Linked DNA regions of Xanthocytophaga agilis. The protein of the gene in region 1 interacts with the protein of each later gene in a pairwise test. Links are inferred from orthologs where the notes say so. Each region holds a gene or a part of one and is shown in the gene's direction. Other genes may lie near its edges.

Region 1 (7,686 bases):
TTATTGCGTCGTCAGCTGGCATGGGAGTTCCGCAAACCATTGATTGTAATGTCTCCAAAATCAATGTTACGTCATCCATTGGCTGTATCACCGCTGGAAGAGTTTACAACTGGAAGCTTTAAAGAGGTAATTGCAGATACTCAGGCAGATCCTAAAAAAGTGAAGAAAGTTTTATTGTGTTCTGGTAAGCTGTATTATGAATTGTATGAGGCTCGTCAGGAACAAAAACGTGATGATATTGCTATCATAGCATTGGAGCAGTTGCATCCATTCCCAGCCAAGCAGGTACATAATTTGTTGATGCAGTACGACAAAAAAGCTAAAATCTGCTGGGTACAGGAAGAACCTGAGAACATGGGATACTGGTCATATGTAATGCGTACATATAAATATGTGGCTATGGAAGTGATTGCTCGTAAAGCAAGTGCTTCGCCTGCTACAGGATACGCTAAAGTACATGCTCAGGAACAAGCAGATATTATCAAAAGAGCTCTTTCATAACTATTTTTAAGAAACCTAATCATTCTATATTATATTCTTTATGGCTTTAGACATCAAAATACCTGCTGTCGGTGAATCTATTTCGGAAGTAACTATTTCGAAATGGAACAAGAAAGATGGCGAGACTGTACAAATGGATGAAGTTCTTTGTGAACTGGAATCTGATAAAGCGACCTTTGAATTAAATGCCCCTGCTGCGGGTGTATTACATATTGTAGTTCAGGAAGGTGAAACCATTGCGATTGATACTTTGATTGCTCGTATTGATGAAGCCAATGGACAACCAAAAACTTCTACACCAACTGCTCAGACTACAACTCCTGCTGAAGAAGTGAAGCCAGCTGCGGCCACAGGACAAACAGTAGAGATGAAAGTACCTACTGTTGGAGAGTCAATTACGGAAGTAACAATAGGAACATGGCATAAAAACGATGGAGATCAGGTGCAATTAAATGACCTGCTTTGCGAAATCGAGTCTGATAAAGCTACTTTTGAACTGACAGCTGAACAGGCGGGAACATTGCGTATTGTAGCTACACAGGGAACAACTTTGCCTATTGGTGGTTTGATTTGTAAAATTGAAGTAACCGCAGGTGGCGCACAACCCGTAAGCCAGGCTACGGCTACTCCTTCACAGCCTGTACCTGCTACTCAGACTGCTCCATCCGGAGATAAAACATATGCAACAGGTACACCTTCACCAGCTGCTAATAAAATTCTGGCAGAAAAAGGTGTTAAACCTGAAGATGTTCAGGGTACAGGTGTTGATGGTCGCATCACAAAAAATGATGCTGTGAATGCTCAGAAGCCGGTAGCAGCCAACAATGCGCAACCGTCGGTATCCAAGCCAGCTGAAAAAACTTCGGCTCCAAAACAACCTGTTGTAAGTGGAGAGCGTAGCGACCGTCGTGAGAAAATGACGTCTTTGCGTAAAACTGTAGCTCGTCGTCTGGTAGCTGTAAAAAATGAGACCGCTATGTTAACTACATTCAATGAAGTTGACATGAAGCCAATCATGGACTTACGCGCTAAATACAAAGATAAATTTAAAGAAAAACATAGTGTTGGGTTAGGCTTTATGTCATTCTTTACCAAAGCATGTTGTGTGGCTTTGCAGGAATGGCCAGCGGTAAACGCTATGATCGACGGAGATGAAATCGTATACCACCAGTATGCTGATATTTCAATCGCTGTATCTTCTCCCCGTGGTTTGGTAGTACCAATTATTCGGAATGCAGAACAAATGAGTTTTGCAGAGATCGAAGCGGAGATTGTACGTTTAGCTGGTAAAGCAAAAGAAAATAAACTGACAATTGATGATATGACAGGTGGAACATTTACTATCACCAATGGTGGTATTTTCGGTTCTATGTTGTCAACTCCAATCATCAATGCTCCTCAGACTGCTATTCTGGGTATGCACAACATTGTGGAACGTCCTGTAGTAGTAGATGGACAAATTGTGATACGCCCTATTATGTATCTGGCATTGAGTTACGATCACCGTATTATTGATGGACGTGAGGCTGTAAGCTTCCTGGTACGTGTAAAACAACTCCTTGAAGATCCTACTCGCTTATTATTAGAAGTCTAACAGATAGGCTGCTTTTGAGCCATACAAGATTACTATAATCTTGTATGGCTTGATTTTTCTGTACTATTCCCTCCTTTTGATAAGATGAAATATTTCTTATTGCCTTGCCTTATTATTCTATATCTGTTTCTGGCTACTTCCTGTAGTGAAGATCGTGACACATTGAGTCGTTCCTGGCGAATCATGAAGGTAGAAATGAAAGAGATAGAACTCAAACATAATGGCAGGAAGGATGTTCAGTTAAATAATCTAAATATTCAGGGTAGGCTCGATTCCATTTTTAAGAATACTCACATTCGTTTATACGAAAGAGGAGAGTATGCTATCCTTTTTCAGGGAGGAGACTATGTATCTAAAAATTGGCTCTATGACTATAAGACAGAACAGATAACTCTTGTAGGACATACACCTATGCAGGAATATGTTTTGAAAAAAATAGATTCAGGAAAGGATTGGATGCAAGTGGAATTAACCTTACCCAGAGATTTTAGTATAACAGCTGAATTTCCTGAATTCATAATAGGGAAAGTATCCTTATTATTTTCTGAAGATCACAAGTATGAAGAAGGAGAGACAGATTTATTAGAGCCTCATAGAAATGAATGGCGGATAAAACCTCTCAAAAAAGCTTCAAAGGAAGATATTAGAAAGCGACTAGTTGATCATTTATCTTATATACTGGATTATTTTCAACTGATCGAAGATAAACAGCAAAGCTATTTTGATACCCGTCTTTTGCAGTCACCATTGAAATTTTACAGTCATGGCTTGGGAGTAGCTTCTTCCAGCAATTTGCCTGAGCGATGGTCAAATACATTTTATGATCAGGAAGATGCTATCACAGCACAGAAAATGTTGGGAGATGCGCTTGATAGTACAGGCGATTATCCCAAAGGAAAAACCTTTATAGAAGAATACAGGAAGGTGATAGAAAAAATGCGGCTGTATTTAGAAAACTGAAAGGATTTTTCTAATAAAAACATATTATTTTTACGAGATTTGTTCATTCTTACATTCTACATTTTTAATTAAAAACATATGGATTTTGATGTAATTGTTATCGGCTCCGGACCAGGAGGATATATTGCGGCTATCCGTTGTGCTCAATTAGGCATGAAAACGGCTATTATTGAAAAGTACTCAGCATTAGGTGGTACCTGTTTAAATGTAGGATGTATTCCTTCCAAAGCATTACTTGATTCTTCAGAACATTATTATAATGCAGCTCATTCATTTGCTCAGCATGGAATCTCTATTAAAGACATGCAACTGGATTTTGGACAAATGATCAAAAGAAAAGAAGAAGTGGTTGGACAGATGACCAAGGGAGTAGAGTTTCTGATGAACAAAAACAAAATTACTACTTATATAGGGTTTGGGTCTTTTGTAGATAAGAATACTGTAAAAGTAAAATCTAATGATGGACAGGAACAACAGATCTCTGCTAAAAATATCATCATTGCGACAGGGTCAAAACCGTCGTCATTTCCAAGCATGCCAATTGATAAAAAACGGGTTATCTCTTCTACAGAAGCGTTGAAATTACCTGAAGTCCCCAAACACCTGATCGTGATTGGTGCTGGTGTGATTGGTGCCGAGCTAGGCTCTGTATATGCTCGTTTGGGTGCTAAAGTGAGTTTTGTAGAGTTTGCCGCTTCTATGATTCCAACCATGGATGGCACAATGGGCAAAGAGTTACAGAAATCAATGCGTAAACTAGGTGCAGATTTCTACTTCAGTCATAAAGTAACTTCTGTAGAAAACAAAGGAGACAGTGTAGTTGTACGTGCTGAGAATAACAAGGGAGGATTGCTGGAACTGGAAGGGGATTATTGCCTGGTATCTGTAGGACGTCGTCCTTATACAGATGGTCTGGAACTTGAAAAAGCAGGATTGAAAACGGATGAAAGAGGCCGAATCGCTGTAAATGATCATCTTCAGACAGAAGTTTCCAATATCTATGCTATTGGAGATGTGATTCGTGGTGCTATGCTGGCACATAAAGCGGAAGAAGAAGGTGTATTTGTGGCAGAAACAATTGCAGGACAACATCCACATATCAATTATCTTCTGATACCTGGAGTAGTCTATACATGGCCGGAAGTGGCAGCAGTAGGATATACTGAGGAAGAATTGAAAACAAACGGCACTCCTTATAAAGCAGGTACTTTTCCATTCAAAGCTTTAGGCAGAGCCCGTGCCAGCATGGATACCGATGGTTTGGTAAAAGTATTGGCTCATGCGGAGACTGACGAAATCCTAGGCGTACATATGATAGGTGCTCGTGTAGCAGACATGATAGCAGAAGCTGTAGTAGCTATGGAGTTTAGAGCTGCTGCAGAAGATGTAGGTATCATGTCTCATGCTCACCCAACATACACAGAAGCATTTAAAGAAGCTTGTCTGGCTGCAACTGGAAATCGCGCACTAAATATTTGATTTTCAAAACTGTATCTTTTCTATGAGAGAGATTTTTCTGATAGTTCGGGACAGTTGTTAACAGTAGCAAAAAAGTTTTCCGTGTAAGAAACTTCTTCTTTTTGAAACAGGTAAGCTATTCTGATATAGCTTACCTGTTTTTTTATTTGTGACTAAGTTGTTGATTTTCATTGATTTATATTGATCAGTGCCGGTTGGTGGCCTTGAGAGTTGCAATTAGCAGGAGTTAGGACTTTACTTTTTAATAAGCTGAGTTTGTTTGTTTTAGCAAACAATAAGAGAGCCGTTTCACTTTTTGGTGATATTGATAAGGCAAACTTACACGTTTCAAAGCCCCTGATTTTAAGGACAGATTACTATTATCTAAATAATAATGATATTTCGGATAGGAAAGAAAATTATGAGCTATATAATATCAAAATCAACTGTTTCAGTCTGTCATGAATATTAGAGATTTGTCTATTCGGAAAAAGTTAATTGGAGGGTTCTCACTGCTTACAATTATGTTTGTTGTCAATGCAGTGATCAGTCTTTGGACACTAAACAAAAGCGCTTCTATTATTCAACATAATATTGAAGTAGCTGATCCTTCAACGTTGGCGTTAAGAGATTTGCGGAATGTTATTATCAGTTCCAAAGGATATATCACTAACTGGATCTATCAGCAAAGTAACCAGGAAGATAAAGATGCACTGAAACAGTTGCAGGCAACAGCCTATCCGAAAGTAAAAGAAAGTATTAACTCTCTGAAAAAGCATTGGCCTAAAGCTCAGCAGAATTTGGTTGATAGTGTATTAGCTCAATACGATACTGTAGAGATAAAAGAAAAGCAAATCATGACAGATTTGGCTGATTTCGAAGATTACGAGAAAGATGGCGGTATTGTTAAGTTTAATGCAACCACAATTCTTGAAACAGAGGTATTACCAATCTCTCAGAAAGCGCTTGAGATGTTGAACCGGGTTATTGTTGATAAGGGGAAAGAGGCTGTATTGTCAGATGAAGATTTATTAGGAAACTTCTCTTCTGTAAGACAGGTTGTGATGATTTCAGCTCTTATCGTTATCCTTTTTGCTATAATTGCAACAATTGTATTAAGCCGTGATATAGTACTTCCTATTAATTATGTACGAGGTATTATTCAAAAACTTAGTCTGGGTGAACTTCCTGAGAAACAAAATCGCAAATTTAACCGGGATGAAGTGGGCGAAATGGCTGATGCGGTAGAAAAACTGGCAAATGGTTTGAGAGAAACGTCATTGTTTGCTGAAAATATCGGGAAAGGCAATTATAAAGTAGAGCACCAGCCATTGAGTGATAAAGACGTATTGGGTAACTCTTTGATTAATATGAGAGATAACCTGAAACGTGTAGCCGAAGAAGATAAACGTCGTAACTGGGCTACAGAAGGCTTGGCGAAGTTTGGAGATGTATTACGCAAAAACACATCAGATCTGGATGAATTGTGTGATCAGATTATTTCTGGCCTGGTAAAATATACTAATGCAAATCAGGGTGGTCTTTATATTATTAACGACGAAATACAGGGTGTTGAGCCTTATCTGGAATTAAAAGCATGTTATGCATGGGATAAAAAGAAATATCTTGAACAAAAGATTTATCCAGGTGAAGGTTTAGCAGGACAGGTTTGGCAGGAAGGTGAGTATGTATATATGACAGAAGTACCTACCAATTATATCACAATTACTTCTGGTCTTGGAGAAGCAAATCCTCGTAGTATTCTGATTGTACCTTTGAAAGTAAACGATCAGGTATATGGAGTATTGGAGATTGCGTCATTCAATGATTTTGCAGACTTCGAAATTGAATTTATTGAGAAGATGGCAGAAAGCATTGCTTCTACACTTTCTTCTACTAAAGTAAATATTCGCACACAAAAGCTCCTTCAGGAATCAACTATTCTTACAGAGCAAATGCGTAGTCAGGAAGAAGAGATGCGTCAGAACATGGAAGAACTAATGGCTACTCAGGAAGAGATGGAGCGTAAACAACACGAATCTGCTCAACGTGAAGAAGAATTACTGGCAGAAGTTGAGTCGCTTAAATCTGAAATACAGAGAAGATAAAGCTTTAAATATCGATATTGAAAGCGTGGGAGTTATCTCACGCTTTTTTTGTTTTTACATATTCATACACATGAGTGAGAAAACATACTATTTTCGCAGTCTATTTATTGGCTAAACTGATCATATATATGAAGTATATCTGTGGAATCTTTGTGGGTTTTTGTGTTGGTTTGGTAGCTTGTAATACCGGGACCAAACTGGATAATAAAAAAATTGCGGAAGAGATGAAAAGCCGGAAGGTAATGCACATCACACCTATTCAGCTGACAGAAAATACTTTTCGGGAAGGTAAAAAGACAGCAAATTGGTTAGATAAGCGATTGCTAAACCAATTAGAAAGATTTCCTGACAAAGAAGATCTTGTTAAATGGGGTTCTGTCTGCAATCTTCGGTTGCTAGGAGTAGATTCGTTGAAAAAACAGTATGGTATAACTATTCAACGGTTAGCACTACGAAATAGCCCGGAAAGACTGGCTGTAAGCAAAACTGCTTTGCAAGTGTGGGATGCCTATCGTTATAATGCAGAGAAAAAACTACCAATGGATGCGAATGTGCAACAAGAAGATGCGATATATATGTTATATTCTCAACCTGTAATATTGGCTTCTACAACCTGCCTTCAATGTCATGGTACGGTTGGGAAAGAACTAAATAGAAAAGACTTTGAAGCATTAAAAGCTTCTTATCCCTCTATGGATAGCTTGACAAACTATACATTGAATGAACCTATTGGAATATGGAATGTTTTATTCCCTAAAAACAGGCTGGCACAGCCAATGGATATAAAATAATCCCTACTAACTGATTTCTCTTGACGAGTTCAGTTGTTCAAATTCTGATTTTTGCGTTTGTCTCTTTATCTTTGAACAGTTTTAAACTTTATTCTTTTCCTGTAATGCATTTGCATGCGGATACTACACTATTCTAAAAAATATTGCTCATGAAAAATTTATCACTTGCATTAAACATTGTTTTGTTGGTTGCGGTTGCGGTCTTATACTTTTTACACTTTAAAAAATCAGATACTTCCGGGCAAGGAGCTAAATTGGTAGATTTAAAGAAAGA
Region 2 (7,694 bases), on another replicon or contig:
AACTTACCAGGAGAAAAAGGCATTACTCAAGTACTTATAGGCAAACTAAAATGGCAGGATGCTATTGTCCATACACCTGTCAATAATCTACATCTTTTACCAGCGGGGGCTATCCCACCTAATCCATCGGAGCTAATTATGAGTCCGGCAATGGAACAGCTTATGGAAGATTTACGCAATGAGTATGACTATATTCTTATAGATACACCACCAGTAGGTCTGGTAACAGATGCAGTAATTGCTATGAAATTTGCTGATGTAAATGTATACCTGGTTAGGCAAAAGAAGTCCAAGAAAGTCTTTTTAGAAACCATCAATAAAATATATCAGGAAAAAACAGCAAAAAACCTTGCCATTGTTCTTAACGATTTTCGCACAAGTTCAGGGTATGGATATAATTACGGATATGGGTATGGATACGGCTATGGTTATGGCTATTATGATGAGGATACAACTAAAAAGACGCTGTTAAAACGTATATTTAAACGCTTAGGATCTCCATTTCAGTGGATTCGCAGAAGATTCGACAGCCAATAGGATACTTAATTCTTAATAAAAACAGAGAAATGCAAAAAAAACTGCTTACAGTTGTAGGAACACGTCCCAATATTATTAAAATTACTCAATTTGATAAGGTTGTACAGCAATATCCTCAGCTTACTCATAAATTACTGCATACAGGCCAGCATTATAATCACAATATGAGTGATGTTTTTTTTGAGGAACTTCATCTTGCACAACCACAATACCGAATTCAGGCAGAAACTACTACTGTTATTACTCAGATGGCTCAGATTATGCAGGGCATTGAGGGGGTAGTCCGTGAATATAAACCAGATATGCTATTAGTAGTAGGCGATGTTACATCTACACTGGCAGCAGCACTGGTAGCAAATAAAACAAATACGCCATTAGCCCATATAGAAAGTGGCTTACGCAGTTATGATAGGGAAATGCCTGAAGAAATAAACCGGATATTGACAGACGCGATTACGGACCTGTTCTTCGTAACAGAGCAAAGCGGACTTGATAATTTGCTATCAGAAAAGAAATCGCCAGAATCAATTCATCTGGTAGGCAATACAATGATTGATACATTAGTAGCTTATGATGTAGATATTCAGCAATCCAAAATACTGGGAAAACTGGAAATACAGCCTCAACACTATGCACTGATGACTATGCACCGTCCAGGAAACGTAGATACTCTCTCCGGACTGGAACAACTGCTGGATATTATCGCCGAATTAACCCGTGAACTAAAAATTATTTTCCCGATTCATCCCAGAACACTCAATCGTCTTAAAGAATTTAATCTGTATGACCAGGTAGAAACTAATCCCAATCTTATTCTATCTGATCCTGTAGGATACTTGGATTTTCAGAAACTAATTCTGCATGCCCGTTATGTCATTACAGACAGCGGTGGAATCCAAGAAGAAACAACATTCAGAAAGGTGCCATGTATCACCCTGAGACCTAACACAGAAAGACCATCTACGATAGATCTCGGTTCCAATACACTTCTGCACTTTGACAAAGAAAAAATCCTGACAACTGTAAATCAGATTAATACTGGCGATTACAAGACTTGTGGCATTCCGCCTCTTTGGGATGGAAAAGCAACTGAGCGGATTTTCTCTTTAATAGATAAATTCCTGAACTAATTACACACATCTGGCAGTTGAATAATCTAACTGCCAGATGTATTCTCAATAGCTTGACATAACTCTATTAAGACCCCGTTAGTTGTCTTGGGATGTAAAAAACATACCAGTTTATTATCTGCTCCAAACTTAGGCATTGCATTAATCAGGGTAAACCCTTCTCCTTCCAATCTCTTCATTTCAGCATAGATGTCCTTCACCTCAAAAGCAATGTGATGCATACCCTCTCCTCTTTTTTCAATATATTTGGCAATTGCACTATCAGGGTTAGTAGCCTGTAATAATTCGATCTTGCTATCTCCAACCTGAAAAAAAGAGGTAATTACATTTTCAGATTCTACAAACTCCCGCTTGTAAGAAGCAACTCCCAATAATTTTTCAAATAACTGTTCTGAAAAATCTACATCTTTGACAGCTACTCCTATATGTTCTATTTTTTGCATAATGAACTTTTCTAAAAGACAATCCGTTTTTATATTTGTAAAAATAGCATTGTTTGCAAAGTATCAAAAACAAATAAATATCGGTATCTCTCATTCATTTCCTTTACATAGACATGATTACAATAACAGATATAGCCAAAGATAAAATCATTGAACTGCGTCAGAAAGATGGGTTAAACGGTGAACACAATATTCGTGTAGCAGTATCAGGTGGTGGATGTTCTGGTTTAATGTATGATCTGAAGTTTGATGCAGCTATCCAACCACAGGACCAGATCTTTGAAGACAAAGGAATTAAAATTTTGGTTGACAAGAAGAGTCTTTTGTATCTGTTGGGAACAGAGCTGGATTTTTCAGATGGATTAAATGGAAAAGGCTTCCAGTTCAAAAACCCTAATGCAACCCGTACCTGTGGATGTGGAGAAAGTTTTGCAGTCTAACTTTATCAGGCAATAAAAATCTATTTCGACCCATGAGAGTTTTCTCATGGGTTTATTTTTGTAACTTGCACCTCATTTTTCAAATCTATATTTCTTCAGACAGAGGATTTGATTCCCCGGAAAGCAAATTGTAGAAAAGAGTAACTTACCTGCCTAATTAACCAATATGAATTACTTAGAAGGACTTAATGAGCCACAACGCGAAGCTGTAACACATGGAGAAGGCCCTTTAATGATTATTGCAGGCGCTGGTTCAGGCAAAACCCGCGTATTAACCTATCGCATTGCCCATTTGATGAACAGAGGTGTAGATCCATTTCGGATTATGGCCCTGACCTTTACCAACAAGGCAGCGGATGAGATGCGTAGTCGTCTTGAGAAGGTTGTAGGAACTGATGCACGCAATATCTGGGCAGGAACTTTCCACTCTGTTTTTTCACGTATTTTGCGAATAGAGGCTCAAAAGATTGGATTTACGAGCCAGTTTTCCATCTATGATACGGATGATGCAAAATCGTTAATTCGAACAATCCTTAAGGAAATGAGCCTGGATGATAAAGTATATCGGGTTAATAATGTACTCTACAGAATATCATCTGCCAAAAATAATCTAATTTCTGCAGAAGCCTATATGAACAGTGCAGAATATCGTGCAGATGATGAAGCAAGTCGGGTACCCGAATTAGGAAAGGTGTATAAAACGTATCAGGAAAGATTACGAAGAGCTAATGCAATGGACTTTGATGACCTGTTGTTCAATACCAATGTGCTGTTCCGTGATCATGTGGATGTACTCAATAAATATCAACAAAAGTTCCATTATATGTTTGTTGATGAGTTTCAGGATACCAATATCTCTCAGTATCTTATTACCAAAAAGATTGCGGCTGTTCATCAGAATATATGTGTGGTAGGAGATGATGCGCAAAGTATTTATGCCTTCCGGGGGGCTAATATTCAGAACATACTTAATTTTCAGCGCGATTTTCCAGATACCAGAATTGTAAAACTGGAACAAAACTACCGATCCACACAGAATATTGTTAATGCAGCCAACTCTGTAATTGCTAAGAATAAAAGTCAGCTTCAAAAGAATGTATGGACAGCAAATGAGGAAGGCAATAAGATTGAGTTAATAAAAGCATCTTCTGATAATGAGGAAGGATCTTTGATAGCAAATTCCATCTTTGAAGAGAAAATGTTGTATCAAAGGCATAATGATGAGTTTGCGATTTTGTATCGTACCAATGCTCAATCCCGTGCATTTGAAGAAGCTTTGCGTAAGAAAAACATCAAGTACCGACTGATTGGTGGTGTTTCATTCTATCAACGGAAAGAGATTAAAGATCTGATCTCCTATCTGCGTTTTACAATCAATCAAAGCGATGAGGAGGCATTTAAACGTATTATCAATTTACCCAAACGTGGGATTGGAGATACCACTGTAGCTAAAATAGTGGTAGCTGCCATGGAAAATAACCTTACACTTTGGGAAGTAGTAGCGAATCCTAAACCCTATCTGGGAGATCGATTATCAGCTCCTATTGAAAATTTTTCGGCTCTGATTAAAAGTTTTCATGCAACTTCTGTTATCAAGGACGCTTATGAAACAGCTGCACATGTAGCCAAAGCGTCTGGCTTATTGAAGGAATTGCATGAAGATAAAACTGTAGAAGGATTGGCTCGCTATGAAAACGTTCAGGAATTGCTGAACGCAATTAAAGAGTATGTAGACAACCCTGAAAGCCCTGATAAAAGCCTTTCCTCTTTCTTACAGAGCGTATCTTTGCTGACCAGTGCCGATGATGAAAAAGATGATAAGGCAGATAGAGTTACACTAATGACTATACACTCTGCCAAGGGATTGGAGTTTAAACATGTATTCATTGTAGGTATGGAAGAAGATCTGTTTCCCTCTCAGATGATGTTGTCCAGCATGGCAGATTTGGAGGAAGAACGACGTTTGTTTTATGTAGCCATTACACGGGCTGAACATAAACTCACACTTTCCTATGCAGAAACCCGCTATCGTTTTGGAAGGCTGCAAACCTGTGAGCCAAGTCGTTTCCTAAAGGAGATTGATGCCAGCTATATGAGGATGACACAAAATACTCGTACGTTTGAAACAGAACGTAATACAAGCTTTGTCAAGAATCTCACAACACGCAAAGCGCCACCAGTCACTACTCCAGCCACTACACATGCTCCTTCAACTAACTTTATAGCTAGTGATACATCTACTCTTACAGTAGGAATGAAAGTTGAGCATCCGAAGTTCGGATTTGGGGTGGTTACCTCTATTGACTTTAGTACTCCAGATAAGAAAGCAAAGATTAAGTTTGAGAAGGATGGAGAGAAAACTCTGTTATTAAGCTTTGCCAAATTAATGATTCATGAATAATATGATAGCTTCTATAGCGGTTGGAGCTTTTACTATCGCTATAGAAGCTCTTATACTAATTATCTTTTCTCTGTATGTTTCTACTGATTATTCAGGTTGTGCTCAATCTGATTTATAGCTTCATTGCATCTAATACGTATAACAGATTATTTAAAACAACTGCCATTATCATCTTCCCACTATTGGCAATTTTCTTACCAATACTTCCATTATTAATCATAGTAAGTAGCTCATCCGCTCCAGATGCTTCTGCATTTGGATACTCAAATGATCTTTTATTTAGTTGGCTTATGCAGATAGGTATGTCTCTATTTATTCAAATCCTATTTAACCTCTTCTTAACTAACAAGATTCAGACTTTTAGAGTAAAAGCAAAAGGAATAAACTAGGAAAACTGATGTTTCGGTATTGAGAATGTAAATACAGATCCTTTACCAGGTTCGCTTTCAACCTGAATATCTCCTCCATTTTTAACCACAAAATCTTTACACAAGGTTAGTCCAAGCCCTGTACCTTTTTCATTACCTGTGCCCACAGTAGTAAAAGCTGTAGCTGTATTAAACAAACGTTCCTGATTTTCCTTTGTCATTCCTAATCCAGTGTCATGAATAGAAATATGAACAAATGAGTCATTGGATGACGAACGTATGGCTATTTTCCCATTGGATTTTGTAAATTTGACGGCATTATTAACCAAGTTTCGTATTACAAGATTAATCATTTCCTTATCTGCGTAGACCGCAGTCCTTGAAGTCATCTCATTACTAATTTCAATCCGTTTTTTCACAACCTGCCCTTGAACTAGTCTAACATTTTCGTCTGCAATCGTCTTCACATCAAATACCGTTGGATGTACACTCATGCCTTCCATCTGGGTTTTAGCCCAATGAAGCAAATTCTCTAAAAGGTGTAATGTAATCCCTAAACGCTCTCCTAATTGAGTAACCACTACTTTAGTCTCTTCTGGAGTTAAGGCTTCATTTTGCAATAAGCCTACAATGCCTTCTAAAGAGTGTAGAGGACTCCGAAAATCGTGACTAATAATGGAGAATAATCTGTCTTTAATGGCATTTAATTCTTCTAACCGTTCATTTTGTTGCTGTATAGATTCTTTTTGCTCATTAAGCAATTGATTATCTGCTCGTTTGGATCTATAGTTTCTGTAAAACGTAACAGAGAGCGCACCAAGCAGAACTACGATTATTCCCGTTGCAATTCCCCAAGCTTGCTGTCTTCCAATAATAGCTTCTTTAAGTTGCAGTTCTGTATCTTTTATTTGTTTGTCTTTCAGCAATTTTAGATTTTCCAGTTCCTTTCCTCCCAATTCTTGCTCAAACTGAAGCTTTTCCAATTGTCTGCCTTCTGTCTGTTGCTTAAGGGACAACTCAGCCAACTGTAATTCCGCTGCTTTTATCTGCTGATCTTTCGTCAATGCAAGTAATTCTGCTTTTCTTATTCTGGCATCCTTCAGCAAAGCACGGTTCTCCATTTCTTTTTTTTCCAGTTCATGGCCGGCCTTAAGTCGTTCAAACTTCCGGATATCTTCATCTGTATCCAGGCTGTCCAGATAAGCCCTTTGCAAAGACAAATAAAGATAGGCTTTCTCATAATTCTTTTGAAGCACATAGGTATTTGATAATCTACCACTTACTTGGGCTATACTTGCTTTGATCCCTATTTTTTTTGCGAGGTCTACAGCTTTTTCGCCATAGACAATAGATTTATCTAACTCACCAAGACTATCATATGCCTCATTCAGAATCATATATACATTCAATACTCCTATTCCTTCATTCGCCTCTTCGAAAAGAGGCAAAGCCTTACTCTGATAGTCAATACATTTCTCCAACTGATGTAATCTCAAGTATAATACCCCAATGTTTGAGAGAGCATAGGCAATACTCTTTTTATCCTTCCCTCCTCTTTTTATTTCCAATGCCTGAAGATAATATTCGAGTGCTTTGGAATACTCTTTCTTATTGTCATACACAACAGCAATGTTATTAAGGGTATGACCTATACCTATTTTATCATTAGTAACATATTGCTGTTTAATAGCCAGGGACTTTAAGTAGAATTTCAGCGCTTCATCAAAATCGCCCTCCCGACGATAGGTATTGGCCATATTATTGTATATAGTTGCAATACCCGGATAAAAATTCATGTTCTGAAATATTCGTAAGCCCTTCAGAAAGTTCTCTAAAGCAGCGGAATAGTCATTCTGGACATCATATCCAATTCCCACATTGGAATAACTATTAGCTTCACCTCTACTGAAATGTAATTTTTGAGATAACTGAAGTGCTGCCTGTGCATATGGCATAGCCTTTTTCACATCGGATGCAAATAAGTTACGAAACATTGCAATATTTACATTGACACGATTAGTATCCTGGGGCAGAGTTTTTAACAGATTCTGAAGGCTATCCAGTCTTCTGTTTTGTGCCATAACAGGCACAGATACCAGTAGTACAATTGGTAAGATCCGGAGATTCAAAGCAGTAATGTATAATTAGTAGCTCGTTGAGTCAAAGATACGAAAGGAAAATGTATGCACGTAAACCTCCTTGTACAATTTTCTCTTAAAAAGATGTCACTTTAACAGATAAAAACACAATTACAAAAATTACTATTGCTTTTATCCTATATCTTTTCTTTTATCTAATCTAAAAATAGTATCTTTGCATTGATACAAACCTGCCAATGGCACTTTGAATGGAGAACTTTGAGTATAACACCCAAC

Evidence for each region.
Region 2: the proteins of lpdA (region 1) and QNI22_RS34975 interact in binary tests that used the Escherichia coli proteins (3 or more experiments, as listed by UniProt). The link is inferred for Xanthocytophaga agilis from one-to-one orthologs.

What each region holds. Positions count from the first base shown.
Region 1 is NZ_JASJOU010000012.1:177,342-185,027, forward strand. The notes cover bases 2,349-5,333. They hold lpdA (dihydrolipoyl dehydrogenase), read left to right. Parts: upstream 2,349-3,133; coding sequence 3,134-4,534; downstream 4,535-5,333. Other genes in these bases: QNI22_RS28240 (hypothetical protein), read left to right, coding at 2,349-3,055; QNI22_RS28250 (GAF domain-containing protein), read left to right, coding at 4,975-5,333. In the rest of the region: QNI22_RS28230 (2-oxoglutarate dehydrogenase E1 component), read left to right, coding at 1-501; odhB (2-oxoglutarate dehydrogenase complex dihydrolipoyllysine-residue succinyltransferase), read left to right, coding at 542-2,095; more of QNI22_RS28240, read left to right, coding at 2,180-2,348; more of QNI22_RS28250, read left to right, coding at 5,334-6,621; QNI22_RS28255 (c-type heme family protein), read left to right, coding at 6,750-7,412; QNI22_RS28260 (OmpH/Skp family outer membrane protein), read left to right, coding at 7,562-7,686. UniProt on the Escherichia coli protein: Lipoamide dehydrogenase is a component of the glycine cleavage system as well as of the alpha-ketoacid dehydrogenase complexes.
Region 2 is NZ_JASJOU010000019.1:65,130-72,823, forward strand. What follows is about bases 2,341-5,333. They hold QNI22_RS34975 (ATP-dependent helicase), read left to right. Parts: upstream 2,341-2,716; coding sequence 2,717-4,951; downstream 4,952-5,333. Other genes in these bases: QNI22_RS34970 (HesB/IscA family protein), read left to right, coding at 2,341-2,550; QNI22_RS34980 (hypothetical protein), read left to right, coding at 5,026-5,333. In the rest of the region: QNI22_RS34955 (GumC family protein), read left to right, coding at 1-537; wecB (non-hydrolyzing UDP-N-acetylglucosamine 2-epimerase), read left to right, coding at 567-1,667; mce (methylmalonyl-CoA epimerase), read right to left, coding at 1,694-2,110; more of QNI22_RS34970, read left to right, coding at 2,224-2,340; more of QNI22_RS34980, read left to right, coding at 5,334-5,340; QNI22_RS34985 (ATP-binding protein), read right to left, coding at 5,337-7,448; QNI22_RS34990 (DUF4290 domain-containing protein), read left to right, coding at 7,667-7,694. UniProt on the Escherichia coli protein: A helicase with DNA-dependent ATPase activity. Unwinds DNA duplexes with 3'-5' polarity. Translocates on single-stranded DNA with 3'-5' polarity. Initiates unwinding more efficiently from a nicked substrate than double-stranded DNA.